One region of the Paenibacillus sp. J22TS3 genome, then DNA from elsewhere that is predicted to be linked to it. Evidence: predicted binding sites of a transcription regulator. Region 1 holds the regulator's gene; the other holds the start of a gene.
The links. The regulator CtsR, encoded in region 1, represses protease genes until heat stress. The targets are predictions, from matches to a motif close to ATGGTCAATAAAGGTCAAACA.

Region 1 (10,377 bases):
AAATATGATGTGCCCGAGGAAAAAGAAGGGGATTAATTGGAAGCCAGCAAAGAACCGTCAGAGATCTCTGACGGTTCTTTTATTTGTTCTGTAGATGGAGGAAGGATATTAGTACGATTAATATTCATTAAAGAAGGTTTGGATTTTGTTGACATCATTGGTTAGAGTTAAGGCCAGCATAAGGAGGATACGCGACTTTTGTGGATTTAGTGAATCTGAGGACACAAAGTTTCTCTTAGCGTCTTCGGATGAAGGAGCGACTGTCCCACTCCCTACCCGCGTTGAACGGACGATAAGCACACCCTTTTTCCCGGAATCAATGGCTCCGGCCTCAGAAGCGCTGGATAGCGAACCGTCACCAGAACCGGCAACGACAATCCCTTTGGCCCCAGCAGCCACAGCAGCATCGTATAAGTATCTGCCGTTATTCTCATATTCATATAGGACATCAACTTGAGGAAGCTTGTCGAGCTTGGAAATGTCGAACGGGGTGCTTGTTGTATGTTTACGGGTAGGTTCATTATAGTAGTATACTTTATCGCCAACTACAGCGCCGAGATAGCCCTGTTCCGAGGATTTGAATGTATCTACAGCAGTGGTGTTGGTCTTGGTGATATACCGGGCAGCACCGATTCGGTCATTAAGCATGACGAGGACACCCTTTCCGTCCGACTGCTTGTCGGCGGCAACCTTTACAGCATTATACAGGTTGAAAGGACCATCGGCGCTCATCGCGGTGGCAGGTCGCATTGACCCTACTACGACAACGGGCTTATCACTTTTGACAACAAGATTCAGAAAGTAGGCCGTTTCTTCCAGGGTGTCCGTTCCATGAGTAATTACGATGCCGTCAACATCATTGCGGGCAAGCAGTTCGTTGACACGTTTTGCAAGTTTTAACAAAATTTCATTGGTGATATCCGGACTACCAACGTTGGCAATTTGTTCTCCACTTACATTAGCCATACTCTTCATTTCTGGAACTGCATTAATGAGTGTATCAACACCAAGTGCTCCTGCCTTATAACCCGTTGTATCGGTGTTTGAGGCAGATGATCCGGCTATAGTTCCACCGGTGGCCAGAATTTTGATATTGGGTAACGCCTTAGTGACGGAAGGAACTGTAGATGTAGAATTCACAGCTACTATCTTGCCTGTAGTTACGAATTCGTTGGCTTGAGCAGAAGAAGGATTTAATCCAGTAAGAAGTGTTGTAGTAAATAAGGTACCTGTTAATAGTGATACAGCGAAGAATTTTTTGTAGTTCATAGAAGTTGATCCCCTTTCACTTATGTGAGTATCATGGTCGGTTGTACATTCAGTAAATAAGCAGCAGCTTGTCTAAGTAAGAAATCGATAACTTCAGCTCCTTTCTTAATTCTATGTAATGTTATCTTACAAGAAGGCAACTTATTTACGAAAGTATATATGAAAATCATACGATTCGACAATAGAAATGTTAGGTTTTATTACATAAATAAATCGAGCTCCAACGATAGATTTATTTTATTACCCCTGAATGGCTACAAGTTAAATGGTTTCAAAGCGTGGGTTAATGGCTATGTAAATTAATTGGAGGGTCGAATGGACAGGATGTAGGATGGGTAAAGTATAACTAGAGGTGGATAAACAGGATTTTGCTAAGACCTGACCTAGAGAGCGCTTATAGATCCAATGGATTTTAGACTGAATATAAAAAGGGCCTTGGCAAATGAGGAAAATATGATATAATAAATTCAAGGTCAAAGAAAGTCAAAGTCAATTCGATGTATAGTTATTATTTCTTTTACCCGATTTATTATTCGATGTCTTAAAAGTTCAGTTGTTGGATTTGACTGCAGGTTGACTTTATCAGGAGATCGTTTTTGCCGTTTCGTAATGGCTAGACGCTTCAGCAGTGGAGGGATGAGTGAATGCGAAATATCTCCGATATTATAGAAAAATATCTCAAGAGTATTCTGCATGAAAGTCCTGAGGGAACCATTGAGATCCAGCGCAATGATTTAGCCGATAAATTCTCCTGTGTGCCTTCCCAAATCAACTACGTGATCAGCACAAGGTTTACTTTGGAGAAAGGGTACCTGGTGGAAAGCAAGCGCGGCGGAGGCGGATATGTCCGAATCCGCAGGATTGAGCTGCCTGGCCCGACCTCATTGCATACTCATCTGCATCAGACGATTGGAAATGAGATGGGTCAAGCAGCCGCTGAGGGATTAATCTATCAATTGGTTGAAGCACGTGTGATTACTGAACGTGAAGCCAATCTGATGAGGTCTGTAGTATCTAGAGAGGTGCTTGCGCTCAAGCTTCCTTATCGGGATGAGATTCGTGCAAGAATTATGAAAGCTATGTTGATATCATTATTAGTTAAATCTTAAGCCACAGTTAAAGGAGGGACATCTTGTGCTTTGTCAGGAATGCGGTAAACGTCCGGCTTCTCTTCATTTCACCAAAATTGTGAACGGAGAAAAAACGGAATTTCATATTTGTGAAGCCTGTGCCAGAGAAAAAGGCGAGATGATACCGGGAACTTCAGGTGGTTTTTCTATTCACAGCTTGTTATCCGGATTGCTGGATATTGGTCCTAGCGGAAAGCAGGTAACCAGCAAGAACACAGAGAATCTTCAATGTAAGGAATGCGGAATGACCTATTCCCAATTCAGTAAGGTGGGAAGGTTTGGATGCAGCTCTTGTTATAAATATTTTAACGACCGCTTGGACCCTCTCTTCAAGAGAGTGCACGGTAACACCACCCATATGGGTAAAGTGCCGGTTCGTATCGGCAGCCATATTCAGACCAAGCGTAAGATTGACGAGTTGCGGCAGCAGCTGCAGATGATGATTGTGCAGGAGGAATTTGAGACTGCGGCTAAGCTTCGGGATCAGATCCGGGAACTTGAGAAGGAAATTTCATCAGAATAGGGGGAATGCGTTATGCCAAATCTCCGGTTTACAGATCAGCCGCTCAGTGAATGGATGAGACATAGAGGAAATGAATCCGATATTGTCATCAGCAGCCGGGTACGGATTGCGCGGAACCTTCAACATCTGGCTTTTCCAATGCTGGCCACTAATCAGCAGTCTGAAGAGGTGCTGAAGCAGCTAAAAGAAGTCCTTGGCGACAACCGGTTAGGTGAATATGGTCGACTGCATCTCCTCCTGCTTGATGAAATGGAAGATTTGGACCGTCAGATTCTTGTGGAGAAGCATTTAATTAGTCCTAACCTTGCCACGGAGTCGCGAAATGGAGCGGTCATCATTAGTGAGGACGAGAGTCTTAGCATCATGATTAATGAGGAGGACCATCTGCGTATTCAGTGCCTGTATCCCGGTTTTCATGTCCATGAGGCTTGGGAGAGAGCGACGGCTGTAGATGATATTTTTGAAGCTCATGTGGATTATGCCTTTGATGACAAAAGAGGTTATCTGACCAGTTGTCCTACAAATGTAGGGACAGGTCTTAGAGCTTCAGTCATGATGCACCTGCCTGCCTTAGTTCTGACGCAGCAGATTAACCGGATTCTGTCGGCAGTAACCCAGGTGGGTCTGACGGTCCGGGGGATTTACGGTGAGGGCAGTGAGGCTATGGGTAACTTGTTTCAAATCTCAAATCAGATTACACTGGGACAAAGTGAAGCTGAAATTATTGAGAACCTGCATGGTGTCGTGCTGCAAATTATCGAGCACGAGAAAACGGCCCGTCAGAAGCTTCTCCTGGAATCCAGGCTTCGTATGACTGACAGGGTCATGCGGTCTTACGGTATCTTATCGAATGCCGCTATTATTGATTCCAAGGAAGCTGCACAGCGCTTGTCGGATGTGAGACTGGGCATTGACCTGGGCTTGATTGACCATTTGTCGGCTTCCGAGCTGAATGAGCTTACGGTGCTGACACAGCCAGGTTTTCTGCAAAAGAAGTTCAATGAACATATGGACCGCGGAGAACGGGATATGTACAGGGCCAAGTTGATTCGCGAGAAATTGGGTAAATAAATGCAATGAGTTAGACATGCGATTCTTACCATATTATGGAGGTGTAAGGGATATGATGTTTGGAAGATTTACGGAACGCGCACAGAAAGTGCTGGCTTTGGCTCAAGAGGAAGCAGTTCGTTTGGGGCATAATAATATCGGCACCGAACATATATTGCTGGGTCTGATTCGGGAAGGCGAAGGGATTGCAGCTAAAGCGTTAATCGGACTGGGTCTGGGTCTTGAGAAGATTCAGGATGAAGTAGAGACTCTGATTGGCCGCGGACAAGAGCAGCCAACCAATATCGCATATACACCGCGTGCCAAGAAGGTTATCGAACTGTCCATGGATGAGGCGCGGAAGCTGGGACATACCTATGTCGGTACCGAGCACATTCTGCTTGGGCTAATCCGTGAAGGGGAAGGCGTGGCAGCACGCGTTCTGAACAACCTGGGGATTAGTCTGAACAAAGCCCGTCAGCAGGTGCTTCAGCTGCTTGGAAGCAGTGAAGCTGTATCAAGCCACCATGGCACTCCGGCAAATGTGAACACACCAACCTTGGACAGCTTGGCCCGTGATCTGACGGCGACAGCCAAGGAAGGCAATCTTGATCCGGTGATCGGCCGCAGCAAGGAAATTGAACGTGTAATTCAGGTTCTGAGCCGGCGGACCAAGAACAACCCAGTGCTTATCGGTGAGCCGGGTGTTGGTAAGACAGCTATCGCCGAAGGATTGGCTCAGAAGATCATTAACAATGAGATACCGGAAATTCTCCGGGAGAAGAGAGTTATGACACTCGACATGGGTTCGGTTGTAGCCGGGACCAAATACCGCGGTGAATTTGAGGACCGCTTGAAGAAAATTATGGATGAAATCCGCCAAGCGGGTAACATCATTCTGTTCATTGATGAGCTGCATACCCTGATCGGTGCAGGGGGTGCTGAAGGCGCGATCGATGCCTCCAATATTCTTAAGCCAGCTCTGGCCCGTGGCGAGCTTCAGTGCATCGGGGCAACAACCCTGGATGAATACCGCAAGTATATCGAAAAGGATGCCGCCCTGGAACGGCGCTTCCAGCCTATTACCGTGGATCAACCGTCTCCTGAAGAAGCCATTCAGATTTTGCATGGTCTCCGGGACCGTTATGAAGCGCATCACCGTGTGAAAATTACCGATGAGGCAATCGAGCAGGCAGTAAAATTGTCTGACCGGTATATTCCTGACCGCTTCCTTCCAGATAAGGCGATTGACCTTATCGACGAAGCCGGATCTAAGGTTAGACTGAATTCTTATACGGCACCACCTAATTTGAAACAACTGGAGAGCCGCCTGGAGGATATCCGCAAGGAGAAGGACGCTGCTGTTCAAAGCCAGGAATTCGAGAAGGCTGCCGCTCTCCGGGATACGGAGCAGAAGATCCGCGAAGAGTTGGACGTGACGAAGAATCAATGGAAAGAGAAACAGGGGCGTACGGATTCCGAGGTTACTCCGGAAGACATTGCTCAGGTCGTGGCAAGCTGGACGGGTATCCCTGTCAGCAAGCTGAAGGAAGAGGAAACCGAGCGTCTGCTTAACATGGAGCAGATCCTTCATGAACGTGTAATCGGGCAGGATGAGGCGGTTAAGGCCGTCAGCCGTGCGATTCGCAGGGCCCGTGCAGGTCTTAAAGATCCGAAGCGGCCAATGGGCTCCTTCATTTTCCTCGGACCTACCGGGGTAGGTAAGACGGAACTAGCCCGTGCTCTTGCTGAGGCTATGTTCGGTGATGAGAACGCGGTGATCCGGATTGACATGTCCGAGTATATGGAGAAACACTCCACAGCCCGTCTGGTTGGAGCCCCTCCAGGATATGTAGGTTATGAAGAAGGCGGCCAGTTGACTGAGAAGGTTCGCCGCAAGCCTTATTCCGTAGTGCTGCTTGATGAGATTGAGAAGGCGCATCCTGAAGTGTTCAACATTTTGCTTCAAGTGCTTGAGGACGGTCGTCTTACCGACTCTAAAGGCCGTGTTGTAGACTTCCGCAACACCCTGATTATTCTCACTTCGAACGTAGGGGCAGACGTAATCAAGAAGAATACAACGCTTGGTTTCACTGCTGTGAACGATGCGGGTGCCAACTATGAGACGATGAAGGATAAAGTGATGGGTGAGCTCAAGAAGAGTTTCCGTCCAGAGTTCCTGAACCGGATTGATGAAACGATCGTCTTCCACTCCCTGGAAGAAGTTCATATTTCCGAAATCGTGACCTTGATGTCCGAGGAGCTTCGCAAACGGCTGCGTGAATATGATGTGGACTTCCTGCTCACAGACAAAGCCAAGGCATTCCTGGCCAAAGAAGGCTTTGATCCGGCTTACGGTGCGCGTCCACTCCGCCGTGCGATTCAGAAGCACATCGAAGACCGTTTGTCTGAAGAGCTTCTGACCGGCACAATCAAAAAAGGAGATTCCCTGGTGATCGACGAAGAGAACGGGGCTCTCACGGTGAATCGAACAGGCACTTTATCACCAAACTAAACTAAATACAGGCAAAAAGGGGCTGCACTTCATCTGATTAACCTTCAGATGAAGCAGCCCTTTGTTTTTTGATATAACATTTTCATTAGAACTTTACGATAAAACAGTATAAATGGTAAACTTTGATTGTTATACCGGTTGAATTACGGGAATATATTTTGCAGATGGTTAGGAGAAGTACATGGCCAAAATTAAGACCAAGTTCTATTGTACGGAATGCGGTTACGAATCCCCGAAATGGTATGGCAAGTGCCCGGGCTGCAGTGCCTGGAATACCATGATTGAGGAAACAGAGAAAGTCGTAAAGACACAAGGGCTGACATCGGGGCTTTTTCAAACTAAGGAAAAGGCCCAGCCCATCATCAATATAGAGAGCGGTAAAGAGCCGCGTGTTCAGACTGGAATCGGAGAGTTAAACCGTGTCCTTGGCGGAGGGGTTGTTCCGGGCTCACTTGTACTGGTTGGCGGTGATCCGGGAATCGGCAAATCCACACTGTTGCTTCAGACGTCTTATGAGATGGCCCGCGCAGGACTTCGTGTACTGTATATTTCAGGAGAAGAATCCGTACGGCAGACCAAGCTGCGCGCTGAACGCCTTGGTGCGCTGTCGGAGGAGCTTTTTGTGCTGTGCGAGAGCAATATGGATAGCATTGAGGAAGCGATTGAGAGCGTATCGCCTGACTTTCTGGTCATCGATTCGATTCAGACTGTATATTTACCTGAAGTGACCAGTGCGCCGGGAAGCGTGTCCCAGGTCCGTGAGTGTACCGCAAGATTTATGAGAATCGCCAAGGGACAGGGCATAGCCACGGTGCTTGTCGGCCATGTTACCAAGGAGGGCGCTATTGCCGGTCCACGGCTGCTTGAGCATATGGTGGACTGTGTGCTTTATTTTGAAGGTGAACGGCATCATTCCTACCGGCTGCTCAGAGCGGTGAAGAACCGTTTTGGTTCCACCAACGAAATCGGGATCTTCGAAATGAATGAAGTAGGTCTTACGGAAGTTACGAATCCGTCTGAATTGTTCCTGTCGGAGCGTCCGCTTGGGGTGGCCGGTTCGACTGTAGTCGCCAGTATGGAAGGGACGCGTCCTATGCTGGTGGAGCTTCAGGCGTTGATCTCCTCGACTCATTTTCCTTCACCAAGGCGGATGGGGACAGGAGTGGATCATCACCGGATGAATCTGATTATTGCCGTTCTTGAGAAAAGAATGGGCATGTTCCTGCAGAATCAGGATGCCTATGTGAATGTGGCGGGCGGTGTCCGGCTGGATGAGCCGGCTGTCGACCTGGCCATCGCGGTGAGCATTGCTTCCAGCTTCCGGGACATTCCGACCAAGCCCGATGATGTCATCTTCGGAGAGGTTGGATTGACCGGGGAGGTAAGGGCGGTGTCCCGTGTGGAGCAGCGGGTAAGAGAAGCGGAGAAGCTCGGATTCAAACGGGTCATTCTGCCAGAGAAAAGCCTTAAGGGATGGAAGAGCCCCAAAGGTATTGAGCTTGTCGGCGTGAACACCGTTGCAGAGGCGTTAGCTGTTGCGTTAAATTAGGGGGCACTTAAAGATGAAAGAACCTAACCAATTGGAGAAAATGAACGATCTGCTCAGACTCGTCGCACCGGGAACGGCATTCAGGGACGGTCTGGAGAATGTGCTGCGGGCGAAGACGGGCGGCCTGATTGTGGTCGGATACAGCCCAGAGGTCATGGAGGTGGTGGAGGGGGGATTCTCCATCAACTGTGATTTCTCGCCGAACTACCTGTATGAGCTCGCCAAGATGGATGGAGCCATTATTCTTAGTGAGGACTTGAAGCGGATTCTGTATGCAAATACGCAGCTGATTCCCGATTCCTCGATTTCTTCTGCCGAAACGGGAATCCGTCACCGTACAGCGGAGCGGGTAGCGAAGCAGACCGGCAAGCTGGTGGTATCCATTTCGCAGCGCCGTAACATTATCACCTTATACCAAGGTGGTTTGCGTTATGCGCTCAAAGAGATTGGCGTGATTCTGACCAAAGCGAATCAGGCAATTCAGACGCTGGAGAAGTATAGATCCGTGCTCAATCAGTCCTTGACCAACTTGACAGCATCGGAGTTCGAAGAGCTGGTCACTCTGCCGGAAGTGATTAATGTGATCCAACGGGTGGAAATGGTGATCCGGATTAAGCTTGAAATCAAAAGATTCATCAACGAGCTTGGTACGGAAGGCCGCCTGATTAGCATGCAGATGGAAGAGCTGGTCAGCAACATGGAAGAAGAAGCCTGGCTCTTGTATAAGGACTATGCCCGTGAGGACCAGGAGGAGTATATCCGTGATCTGATCTTAGGTCTGAAACGTTCTTCCGATGAGGAATTGCTTGATGTGGTGCACATTACCAAGCTGCTCGGATATCCTGCGGCTTGGGCTTCTTCCGAAGAGCTGATCTCCCCGCGCGGTTACCGCGTGCTGAACAAAATTCCGCGGCTGCCTAACGTAATTGTTCACAATTTGGTTGAGCGGTTCGAACAGCTGCCGGGAGTTATGATGGCTTCCATTGAAGAGCTGGATGAAGTGGATGGAATTGGCGAGGTGCGGGCACGTGCAATTAAAGAGGGGCTAAAGCGCCTTCAGGAACAAGTATTTATTGACAGACAAATTTAATTCCCATACAATCAAAGGATGAACCTGAGGCATAATATATATGAGGTGAAGAGATGATTACTAAATCGATTCCGAACATGTTTACCTTGGGTAACTTGTTTCTCGGAATGGTCGCGATTATGTTGGCATTTAACGGGAGGTACAGTTTGGCGGCAATCATGGTTATTGTAGCCATGCTGCTGGATGGTCTGGATGGACGTGTAGCCCGTGCGCTTAACTGTCAAAGCGAATTTGGAAAAGAACTCGATTCTCTCTCGGATGTCATTTCCTTCGGGATTGCACCCGCTCTGCTGATGTACATTATTTCCTTTCAAGATATGCCGGTCGCTCTGGCTTGGATCGTGACCGCTATTTTCCCAATGTGCGGTGCATTGCGCCTTGCGAGATTTAATGTGAAGCCGGGAATTCCTGGATATTTCATTGGACTTCCAATTCCGGCCGCCGGTAGCGTGCTTGCCACGTTGTCGTTATTTCACAAAGAAATTACAGCCCCTTATTTTATTATAGCGATGCTTCTGCTTTCTTATTTGATGGTGAGCTCCGTAAGATATCCGAATTTCAAGAAAATTGGACTTCCCAGAAAAGCGCTTTGGTTCGCACCATGGGTCGTACTGGTTGCTGTGGTGGTGGCCGTAAGATTCCCGGACCAATTGACCAAACTGATTTTTGTGCCTCTTGTGATCTATGCGCTGTATGGGCTTAAGCAGAATATTGAAAGATTGTTCGGCAAAAGGGGTCCGCATTCGCACTCTTCCGATGAGCCTTACCGCTCCAAACATTAATTGATACAGGTTACCCTACAGTTTGATAAACAAACAAAAACACTGGTCCAGCAGGGCCAGTGTTTTTTGCATTTTTTATCGGGATATCTTAAGACAGATTGAACAATCCAAGCGTGGAGCATTTCTGGGATTCCCTTTGAACGACATCATCCATGTTAATATCAAGCAGATTACATAAGGCAGACATATAAAACAAGTTGCGGCCCAGTTCTGAACTAACCGCTTCCCTGCAGTTCTCGCAAAGCTCTCCCTTTACGTGCTTGCCGGCCACTTCCTTGGCCTGTTCAAGATCGATACCGGGTTCAAAGGTTTGCTTGGTAGCATGAAGCTCAATGCATCCGCACTCTGTGACGGCTTTAGTTACCGCACGGATGACGGAAGCATTGCTTTGTCCATTTTTGGACAGGACATCGAGCAGACTGCGGTGACGGAGCAGCAATTCGGAAACTTGTTCTTGAAAAGACTGTAA
Region 2 (10,377 bases), on a different contig from region 1:
CCGGCAGGCAGGCCTACCGCTTCCCCACATGCTGTAAGCGTGGTGTTCGGGTACATCTTCAGGTATCTGTCGTAATTCGGTTTCTTCGCCTGGGCAACCGCGTTGCCTTCTTCCGTACCGCGAAGTCCGAAACCGTCCATGATGATCAGTGCTACAGGTCTTGGTGCTGACATCTTACTTTGCCCCCTCGACAAGCGCGATATAAGAAGCAGGCTGCAAGCTTGCACCGCCTACGAGCGCTCCATCGATATCGCTTTGTCCCAGATATTCCTTCACATTCTCAGGCTTCACGCTGCCGCCGTATTGAATGCGGATTTTGGATGCTACATCTGTGTTGTACAGATCCGTTACAATCGAACGAATGAAGGAGATGACTTCATTCGCATCTTGTGCGGTGGAAGACTTGCCTGTTCCAATCGCCCAGATCGGCTCATAAGCAATAACAACCTGAGCCGCTTGCTCAGCGGAAAGGCCTTTAAGAGCGGCTTCAGTCTGAACTTTAACCACATCTTTAGTCTGGCCAGCTTCACGCTCTTCCAGCTTCTCACCCACACATGGGATCGGTGTAATGCCGTGTTTGAATGCGGCATGCACCTTCTTATTGACGATTTCATCTGTCTCACCGAAGTAAGCCCGGCGCTCGGAATGCCCAATAATGACATAATCCACGCCAAGTTCTTTCAGCATTGCTCCGCTGATTTCACCGGTGAAGGCACCTTCATCTTCGAAATGCAGGTTCTGGGCGCCGATTTTAATCGAGGTTCCCTTTGCCGCTTCCACCAAAGCCGGAAGGTTGGTGAATGGAGCGCAGATTACGCTCTCTACGCCTTCTACTTCCGCTTTGCCTTTAACGTCCGCAAAGAATGCTTTTGTTTCGGAAACGGTTTTAAACATTTTCCAGTTCCCTGCAATGATCGGTGTTCTCAAAAGGCTCACTCCTTGTCTGGTATTTCAGTTTTACTTATCGTTCAAGGCTTCAACGCCTGGAAGCTTCTTGCCTTCCATGAACTCAAGGGAAGCGCCGCCGCCAGTAGAGATGTGGTTCATTTTGTCAGCCAGGTGGAACTTCTCGGCTGCCGCTGCAGAGTCACCGCCACCGATAATGGTGTAAGCTTCAGTCTCCGCACAAGCTTCAGCTACCGCACGCGTACCGCCAGCGAATGGTTCGATTTCGAATACGCCCATAGGTCCGTTCCATACAACCAGCTTGGAGTTCTTGATTACATCCGCATACAGCTCGCGGGTCTTCGGTCCGATATCCACGCCTTCCCAATCGGAAGGAATACCGTCGATACCTACAATATCAGTGTTCGCATCGGCACTGAAGTCATCGGAGATGACCACGTCAACCGGAAGCAAGAAGTTCTTGCCAAGCTTCTTCGCTTTTTCGATGAAGCCCAGAGCCACGTCCAGCTTCTCTTTATCCAGCAGGGATTGTCCTACTTCATAGCCTTGGGCTTTGAAGAACGTATAGGACAGACCGCCACCGATCAGAACGTTGTCTGCAAGAGTCAACAGGTTGTCAATTACATCGATTTTGTCTTTCACTTTAGAACCGCCAATGATTGCAGTGAAAGGACGTTCAGGGTTGGAAAGTGCTTTACCCAGAACGGACAGCTCTTTCTCCATCAGAAGACCGGAAACGGCAGGGATCAAGTGAGCGATACCTTCGGTCGAAGCATGGGCACGGTGGGCCGCGCCAAATGCGTCATTCACGAATAGATCGGCAAGCTCCGCAAATTGTTTTGCAAGCTCAGGATCGTTCTTCTCTTCACCTGGGTAAAAGCGGACGTTCTCAAGCACAAGAACATCGCCATTGTTCAAAGCATCAACTTTAGCTTTAACTGCTTCGCCTACAGCCTCATCCGCTTTGGCTACCGGTTTGCCAAGCAGCTCGGACAAGCGCTCTGCAGCTGGTGTCAGACGAAGGGAATCCACGAACTCACCCTTTGGACGTCCAAGGTGGCTCGCCAGAATCACTTTTGCCCCATTCTCGATCAGGTACTTAATGGTTGGAAGTGTCTCCCGAATGCGGGTATCATCTGTAATCTTGCCGTTCTCGAGCGGCACATTGAAATCCACACGCACAAACACGCGTTTTCCATTTACTTCGACGTCACGTACACTTTTCTTGGTCATCTCCACGTTCCTCCTAAATAATCTTTGCTGTATATCCGTTCATGTGCATTTGGTACAAGGTTCTCTTAAGCATGGTTATCTCTATATATTTATCATTTGTATAAGTATGGGTTATTCAGCATGAACCAAAGAGGAGTCCTTAAGTTCAGGTTGCTCCTCTTTGGAATTAAATTTGGATTTGTCCGGTCTTATTGAGCTTTCTTAGCAAAGTACTCAAGAGTACGAACCAATTGAGCTGTGTAAGACATTTCGTTGTCGTACCAAGCTACAGTTTTAACCAACTGCTTGTCGCCAACGGACAGAACTTTAGTTTGAGTTGCATCGAACAGGGAACCGTAAGTGATACCTACGATATCGGAAGATACAAGCTCTTCTTCAGTGTATCCGTAAGTTTCAGGATCGGAAGCTGCTTTCATAGCTGCGTTAACTTCGTCTACAGTAACTTTCTTCTCAAGAACAGTTACCAGCTCAGTCAGGGAACCAGTTGGTACTGGAACGCGTTGTGCGGCACCGTCAAGTTTGCCTTGCAGATCTGGAATAACCAGACCGATTGCTTTAGCAGCACCTGTAGTGTTAGGGATGATGTTCTCAGCAGCAGCGCGGGCACGTCTGAAGTCACCTTTGGCATGCGGAGCATCAAGTGTGTTTTGGTCACCTGTGTAAGCGTGGATTGTAGTCATCAAGCCTTCAACGATACCGAATTTGTCATTCAGTGTCTTAGCCATTGGAGCCAAGCAGTTGGTTGTGCAAGATGCGCCAGAGATTACAGTTTCGGAACCATCAAGAGTCTCATGGTTAACGTTATATACGATCGTCTTCATGTCGCCGGTAGCTGGAGCGGAGATAACCACTTTTTTAGCGCCGCCTTTGAGGTGAAGTTCAGCTTTTTCTTTAGTAGTGAAGAAACCTGTGCACTCAAGAACGATATCAACGCCGAGCTCGCCCCATGGCAATTCTTCAGGGTTGCGGTTGGCAAGAACTTTAACTTCTTTGCCGTTCACTTTGAAGAATCCGTCATGAACTTCAACTTCACCGTTGAATCTGCCTTGTGTAGTGTCGTATTTAAGCAAATGAGCCAACATTTTAGCATCTGTCAGGTCATTGATAGCTACTACTTCAATACCTTCCACGTTTTGAATACGACGGAAAGCAAGACGTCCGATACGGCCAAATCCATTAATACCAACTTTTACACTCATTGATAGTTCCTCCCAAATTTCGTTTTTTATTTATTCAAGACGGCATTAGCCGTCATGAGTAACCCTATTTATTTTATTGCTTCATGAACTGTGGTCAAGCCAGCTGACAAGCTCCTTGGCTGCCGCTTCGTCCGTCACCAGAATATCCTCATGGCCAAAACGCAGCACTGCGTGTATGGCCTTGGCTTTGCTTCGGCCGCCTGCGATTCCGATAACCACCTCTGTGGAAATGATATCTTCAAGTCTCAGACCAAGCGTCAGCATCTTGTGGACAACCATGCCATCTTTATCGAAATAGTAACCGAACGATTCAGCAAGAGCTCCTTCCTTCTGAATCTCCTCAAGCATGGAGGCATCCAGCTTACGCCTGTGGGCCATTTCCATAGCATCCCCGATGCCATGAACGACAATTCTTGCCTTGCGGATCAAAGCCACGATTTCCTGTGTGTTCGGATCGCTGACCAGGGAATGGTAAGCCTCTTTGCCTAGAAGATCGGGCACGTGCAGCAGACGATAGCCTGCGCCTACACGTTTTGCCATAGTAGAAGCAATGGTGTTGGCCTGGATCTCCAGGTTCTCTCCAAGTCCACCTCGGGCTGGTACGAACCAGCTATCCTTCAGCGGCGCCTGAGCCGGCATAGTCAGCTTCTCGGCTACCTCGGCAATGGTTGTGCCGCCGGTTACAGCGACCACATCGCCCTCCTCCATGACCTCAAGGAGTGCCTTGGCTCCCGCCCGTCCAAGCTCTTGCTTCGTCTCCGGGGAGACATCCCAATCGCCAGGAACGACGATGACCTTGCGAAGCCCATAGGCTTTGCGGATTCTCTCTTCCAATGCGGCAAGACCGAGCAGTTCCTTAACCAGGGGCTCCAGCATCTCGACCAGGTTGCTCCCAGCTTCGCTGATGGCCATCCCGGTATTCTCAATTTCAATCAGTCCCTGTGCTTTAAGCAGGTCTGTCTCAGCCCGCAGCACCCGCTCCGTCATATTAAGGGAAGCGGCTAGCGTCCTGCGGCCAATCACTCCGGCAAGCTTGATCTGATGAAGAATTGTGTATCTTTTCTTGAGAACATCCATGAGATCAGGCAGAAGCTGCTTTTGGATTTCCAATATATTTCGCATGCTTTCACTCCTGCTCGGCATTCATCTCATCTTCATCAATAAACGAACCAGCTAAACAGCCGGTTGGCCTTAAAATGTCCCGGGTTAACTTTTTAAGTCCCACCTACATTCTACCCAATTTCCCCCTCTCTTGCAAGTCTGACGATCGTATAATTTACCTCGCATGTCTTGTTTATGCAAAATGCCTGATCTATCAAGCACTTCAGCAGTGTAATGTAGATTAAGCTTGCAATTTAATTAGCGATATCATATAATTATTTTTGTTACTCTAAATTTGCGCCCGTGGTCCAATGGATATGACGCAGGCCTCCGAAGCCTGAGATCGAGGTTCAATTCCTCGCGGGCGCGCCATAATTTTTGGTAATTTCTGAATACCTTTAATATGTTTAACCAAACCCACCCGAAAGCGGGCCTTTTTTTTATAATTAGTTTGACTTTCTTTGACTTTATGTTTGAAATTGTTTATGATGTGGTTATTATGGAATGAACTTACTGCAGAACAGCGGATTTTGAAGATTGATTTCCTAAGTTCATCCATATTGCTTAAGATTCCATAGACAGACAGCCTACATATTATTTTTGGCTTGTCCCCCCCCCGTTTTGACCTCATCTTTTTGGTCAATGATGTAAGGGATGGAATGATGGAATGATGCATCAACTTAATTCTTTTATCCAAACACTTTTAAGGAGGGTTTTCTAATGAGCTATATTCCTATGGTTGTCGAACAAAGCAATCGCGGTGAACGTGCTTATGACATTTATTCCAGACTTCTTAAGGATCGTATCATCTTCCTTGGAACCCAGGTAAATGACGTGGTTGCCAACTCCATTATTGCGCAAATGCTGTTCCTCGATGCTGAAGACCCGGGTAAAGATATTCATCTGTATATCAACAGTCCAGGCGGCTCGATTACAGCCGGTATGGCTATTTATGATACCATGCAGTTCATCAAATCGGATGTCTCCACTATCTGTGTGGGCCTCGCGGCTTCCATGGGCGCATTCCTGCTGAATGCCGGGGAGAAGGGCAAGCGCTTCGCACTTCCGAATAGTGAGATCATGATTCACCAGCCGCTGGGTGGAGCCGAAGGTCAAGCTACGGATATCGAAATCCGTGCCCGCCGCATCCTCAAGATGCGCGATTCTCTGAACAAGATTCTGGCTGAGCGTACAGGCCAGCCGCTTGAGCGCATTGAGAAGGATACCGACCGCGATTACTTCATGAGCGCATATGAAGCCAAAGACTACGGTATTGTCGATAAGGTTATCGAGAAGACCGGTCCACAAGGCGTATAATTTCTGGTTAAAACAACAAGCCCCCGTCTTCGCTAAACAGCGAAGCGGGGGCTTTTCATTTTGATATCAGCTTAATTTGACTCTTCCTTCTTATTTAAACGGATTTGCTCCCTTGGCAACTAGATTACTAAGGGCAAAATCATACTGAACGGTTCCTTCCGCAAAAGCGGTATATTCATACGGCTGGAAGTAAATCGTCAGGGTGTTTGGCTTCAGATAGAAGTTTTTGTCCGAAGTCAGTCCTTTAAAGCCGCCCAGGTAGCCGCCATTTGCTTTTAGCTTCTTGCCAAGCTCCTGATTCAGCTGCTTCTTGTAATTCGGATTGCTCTTCAGCAGATCGCTCATGCCCAGCTGCTTGCCATCCTTGAGCGAGAAGGTAAACCCGTCTGTAAGGGTTAGACCATGCGCCCCTCCCGTATAAGAACCCTGCGCCACCACGAGACTCAGTACGCCTTTTTCATTAAATGTAACGATATAATTGCTGTCATACTCATACTTGTTCTCTTGTGCTGTCCGCTTCTTAAGCTCCTTCTCCGCAGCAGCCACGAACTTGTCCATGTGGGCCTTCAGCGTGTCATTGATCGCTTTCTGGGCAGCTTCATCAGCCAGCCCGCTAATTTGCGGATACTGCAGCTTGGCCGTTGCGCCTTTGAAGGTTTTGTCTACCGTTACGGTCTTGATCTGAATGGCATTCTCCGCACGCGCCCCCACGCTTAGCTGCTTCGTCTTCGTATCCCAGTTGGACTGCAGCCCCATGTAATCATTAAGCAGCTTGTACGGCACATACAAATGACCTTTATTCATCTTAGAGCCATACTCATCGGACAACAAATAATATCCGTTAATATCCGCAGTAGCTGTACCCGCAGATACAGTCAGGTTAAGCTTACGGTATCCTTCCCCAATGCTGTAGACATGGGACTTGGCATCATAGGTGAATTTCATCCCCACTGTATCACGCAGAAAAGTAACCGGAACGAACACCCGTCCTCCGATCAGCATTCCTTTATCCTTGGACACCTTGCCGTTCCACTTCAAACTAACGGGCACCTGCGCCGTCTCCGCTTTCTTTACTACCGCCTTTGCGGCATACCCTGTGCCAGCCGGAACCGCGGCGCCTCCTACTAATATAGCTGCTGCCAGTAGCCCGGCACTCCACTTCATTCCTTGATTCATTAAGATTACTCCTTTCTTAGTTGAATATCCGGTTTATTTCCATTCGTTCAAGAACATTCGTCTTTAACACACTTCATAATTATAGGTATCCAAGGGGATTAAAGGGTAACAATGTACATTACACTTTCTTTCCATTCGAGGACGGACCATGACATTTTTTTAAACATTATGTAATTTTTTAAGCAGGTATTGTTGTTTCTATATAAAAAAAGACACCCTCAGCTCGTGGCTTCGGGTGCTTGGATGACCTACCTGCTCAATAGGAACTGTATCAGTTGAACTATTGATTTTACAGTATAGCAGCCTATGAAATGTCCTTCCGGCCGCTGTCGTTCCCAGACCTCTTGATTAAATGTTCTAAGATAGAAGTCCGGTCCCTAAGGCGACCGTTGTGCACCTTCGGAATCATCGAACACTCTTGCCTATAGGTAATCCTCAAGTTCAATGATACAGCACTTCTCATAAATGAGCTCTAACCTGCCGGATATCCGGTGCTGATCTGTTACAAATACCCGTACCCCAGTCTATGAAGCTGTTCCGCTATCACCTTATAGCCGCGTCCATTAGGGTGTACTTGATCAATCGAGAGCAGCTCCCTGCCCCTTCTGGTAAAGATGGGGAAAATGTCCGCAAAGCCGTAAACCTGGTTTGAGAACTGGGCAGCATACCGGTTGAACTGGGTAACCCAAGCATCCCCCTCCCTCACCTCTGGATGGGGATTGTACAGACCAACGACGCGCAGGATATATCTGCTGCGGCTCCCCTCCTTGATGCCATAGACCGTGCGGACGATATCCGTAAAATTCCGTTTGCACTCGGCCAAGGACTGACTCAGAATCTGGGATTCCCGCGAAGGAGTCCGCCGGATTGCCTTTGCAGCTTGGATCAGGTCATTTCCACCAATGGAGATGGTTATGATATTGGCATCTCTCAGAGCCTGCTGATAGACCGGATATCGGAGCCGCTTCTCAAGCTCACCTGAGGTCAGGCCGTTAACACCCAGGTTCTGGCTGTACACCTGAGTACGAAGTGTGCCTTCGGCCATCCGCCGATATGTGGGCACGAACCCGTTGCCGGGCAGAGCCCCGAATCCGGTAGTCAAGGAATCCCCTATCGCCGTATATAGATAGCTCACCCGTATCGCCTCCTATACATATGGTTCATCTTATGTACCGGTATCCCAGCAGGCAACGGGGAGATGTCCTTAATGGACATACGTCGAGACAAAAAAACCCGTCCCAGTGGGACGGACTTCTTAACTATATAGAATGAACTTATAAAGGTTACCGTTTTGGGCGCTGCGATGCCGAGTGTTCTTACGACCACTGTTGTCTCCGAAATCCTTTGAACTAGATATCCAAGTAGGGGCATTTCGGAGACAAAGGCGGACGCTCCGCTTCTTCAGAATCACTCGGCCTCTCCGCTGAGATCGGTTATTTTTTTAAAGCTCATTTTATATATCTTCAATTATTCACGTCCGCTTTTCAGCTCGGTCCAGAATCGGTCATACACCTGCAAGGTATTTCCCACATCCTTGAGCCATTCGGTGCGTTTCATTTCATCTTCGGACAAATTAATCATTTTGTCGTCACGGTATTCTTTGCTGTGGAATTCCATCGCCTTGGCATTCGGATCACTGTACCCGATCGCTTCATAGTTCTTCGCACTGACCTTCGGATCCATCATATAGTTGATGAATTTCTCAGCCAGCTCCTTGTTTTTAGCATCCTTAGGGATAGCATAGTTATCCGCGAAAATGGTACCGCCCTCCTTAGGAACAACGTAGGCGATATCCTTATTTTCCTTGGCTACAAAAGAAGCGTCTCCGGACCACATGGTGGCGATCCAGCCTTCTTCCTGAATCATCTTCTGCTTGATAGTGTCCGTATCAAAGGCAAGCACGCTAGGCAGCAGCTTCTTCAGATCTTCAACAGAGGTCTTGATCTGTGTCTCGTCCGTGGAGCTGTTCGACCATCCGTTCTTCTTCAGGGACATTCCAATCACTTCCCGGTTATCATCGAGCAGCAGCACTTTCCCTTTGTATTTCGGGTTCCACAAGTCCGCCCAGCTGGAGATCGGTTCTTTCACATATTTCTTGTTATAAGCAATCCCGGTAACTCCGGACATATATACAATGGAATACTTATTGCCTGGATCAAAAGGCGGGTTCTTGAGCGACTCCGTCAGATTCGCGAAGTTCGGAATGTTTGCCATGTTCAGCGGTGCAAGCAGGTTCTCCTTGATCATCGTGGCCACCATATAATCCGATGGCTGAATCAAATCATACCCGCCTCCGCCAGCTTTGATCTTAGCCAGCAAATCCTCGTTATTCGCAAAATTATCGTAGTTGATCTTCACGTTGTTCTGCTCTTCGAAATCCTTCAGCACCTGAGGATCGAAGTTATCCGCCCAGCTGTAGATGTTCAGGGTCTCTTTCTTCGAACCGCAGCCGGACAAAGCCAAAACCACCAACATGGCGGTTAGCAGCAGACTTACAAGCTTTAACTTTTTATTCAATTCGTTATCTCCTCTCTTCCCATTACTTCTTCATGTGTTAGAACGGCAGCATTTTCTGTTTCTTCTGCCCCTTGCCCCGATTCAGCATATACTGAGCCAGGAAAATCAGCGTTACACTTACCAGGATCAAAATCGTACAGAGCGCGTTAATTTCCGGGGAAATACCCCGCTTGACCTGCCCGTATATATAGATTGGCAGCGTAGTTGAGCTGGGCCCCGATACAAAGAAGCTGACCATGAAATCATCCAGCGACATGGTAAAAGCAATTAAAGCCCCTGAAATGATGCCTGGTGTAATTTGGGGCAGGGTCACGTGGCGGAAGGTCTGCCACGGGCTTGCTCCGAGATCCTGTGCCGCCTCCTCCAGCTGCTTGCCCATGCCGGCAAGGCGTGAAGACACCACTACGTATACATATGACATGCTGAAAGTGATATGAGCAATAATAATCGTTGTTTTACCGGTATCGATCTCAAGTATCCGGAACAGCACCAGCAGAGACAAGCCCATGATAATGTCAGGAATCACGATCGGCAGGTACATCAGCCCATTCGTGCCAAGCTTCAGCCTTCGGCTGGATCTGCGGACAGCAATGGCTGCGAGTGTCCCCAGCAGGGTAGCCACAATCGTGGATACCACAGCCACGATCAAACTGTTCTGCAGAGCATCCATCACGTGATCATTATCAAACAGCGATACGTACCAGTCGAATGTAAAGCCGCGCCACTCCGCAGATAACCTGGAATCATTAAATGAGAACAGGATAATAAACAGAATCGGCACGTAAATAAAGATCATCATCAACAGCGAGTGAAGGCCAAGCCATGGACTTTTCTTGCTTCTCATGCCCGTCCCCCCTTCACCGATTCATATCTGGAGGTCATCGCCCTGTTAAATAACGCAATCAAGATCAACGAGGTGATCACAAAT

Region 2: the regulator CtsR is predicted to act here: its motif matches at 4,888-4,908, upstream of clpP (ATP-dependent Clp endopeptidase proteolytic subunit ClpP).

Annotation. Positions count from the first base shown of each region.
Region 1 covers NZ_BOSF01000013.1:61,913-72,289, reverse strand. The annotation lists gene KJS63_RS25425 (hypothetical protein) at 1-36, shown strand, start outside; gene KJS63_RS25420 (type II asparaginase) at 118-1,269, opposite strand; gene KJS63_RS25415 (CtsR family transcriptional regulator) at 1,914-2,378, shown strand; gene mcsA (protein-arginine kinase activator protein McsA) at 2,404-2,922, shown strand; gene mcsB (protein-arginine kinase McsB) at 2,935-3,993, shown strand; gene clpC (ATP-dependent protease ATP-binding subunit ClpC) at 4,046-6,487, shown strand; gene radA (DNA repair protein RadA) at 6,669-8,036, shown strand; gene disA (DNA integrity scanning diadenylate cyclase DisA) at 8,050-9,126, shown strand; gene pssA (CDP-diacylglycerol--serine O-phosphatidyltransferase) at 9,180-9,908, shown strand; gene KJS63_RS25380 (nucleoside triphosphate pyrophosphohydrolase family protein) at 9,997-10,377, opposite strand, start outside.
Region 2 covers NZ_BOSF01000011.1:46,565-56,941, reverse strand. The annotation lists gene gpmI (2,3-bisphosphoglycerate-independent phosphoglycerate mutase) at 1-173, opposite strand, end outside; gene tpiA (triose-phosphate isomerase) at 175-927, opposite strand; gene KJS63_RS24305 (phosphoglycerate kinase) at 958-2,139, opposite strand; gene gap (type I glyceraldehyde-3-phosphate dehydrogenase) at 2,328-3,338, opposite strand; gene KJS63_RS24295 (sugar-binding transcriptional regulator) at 3,420-4,460, opposite strand; tRNA gene KJS63_RS24290 (tRNA-Arg) at 4,737-4,811, shown strand; gene clpP (ATP-dependent Clp endopeptidase proteolytic subunit ClpP) at 5,160-5,756, shown strand; gene KJS63_RS24280 (PdaC/SigV domain-containing protein) at 5,847-6,932, opposite strand; gene KJS63_RS24275 (GDSL-type esterase/lipase family protein) at 7,435-8,067, opposite strand; gene KJS63_RS24270 (polyamine ABC transporter substrate-binding protein) at 8,400-9,407, opposite strand; gene KJS63_RS24265 (ABC transporter permease) at 9,487-10,293, opposite strand; gene KJS63_RS24260 (ABC transporter permease) at 10,290-10,377, opposite strand, start outside.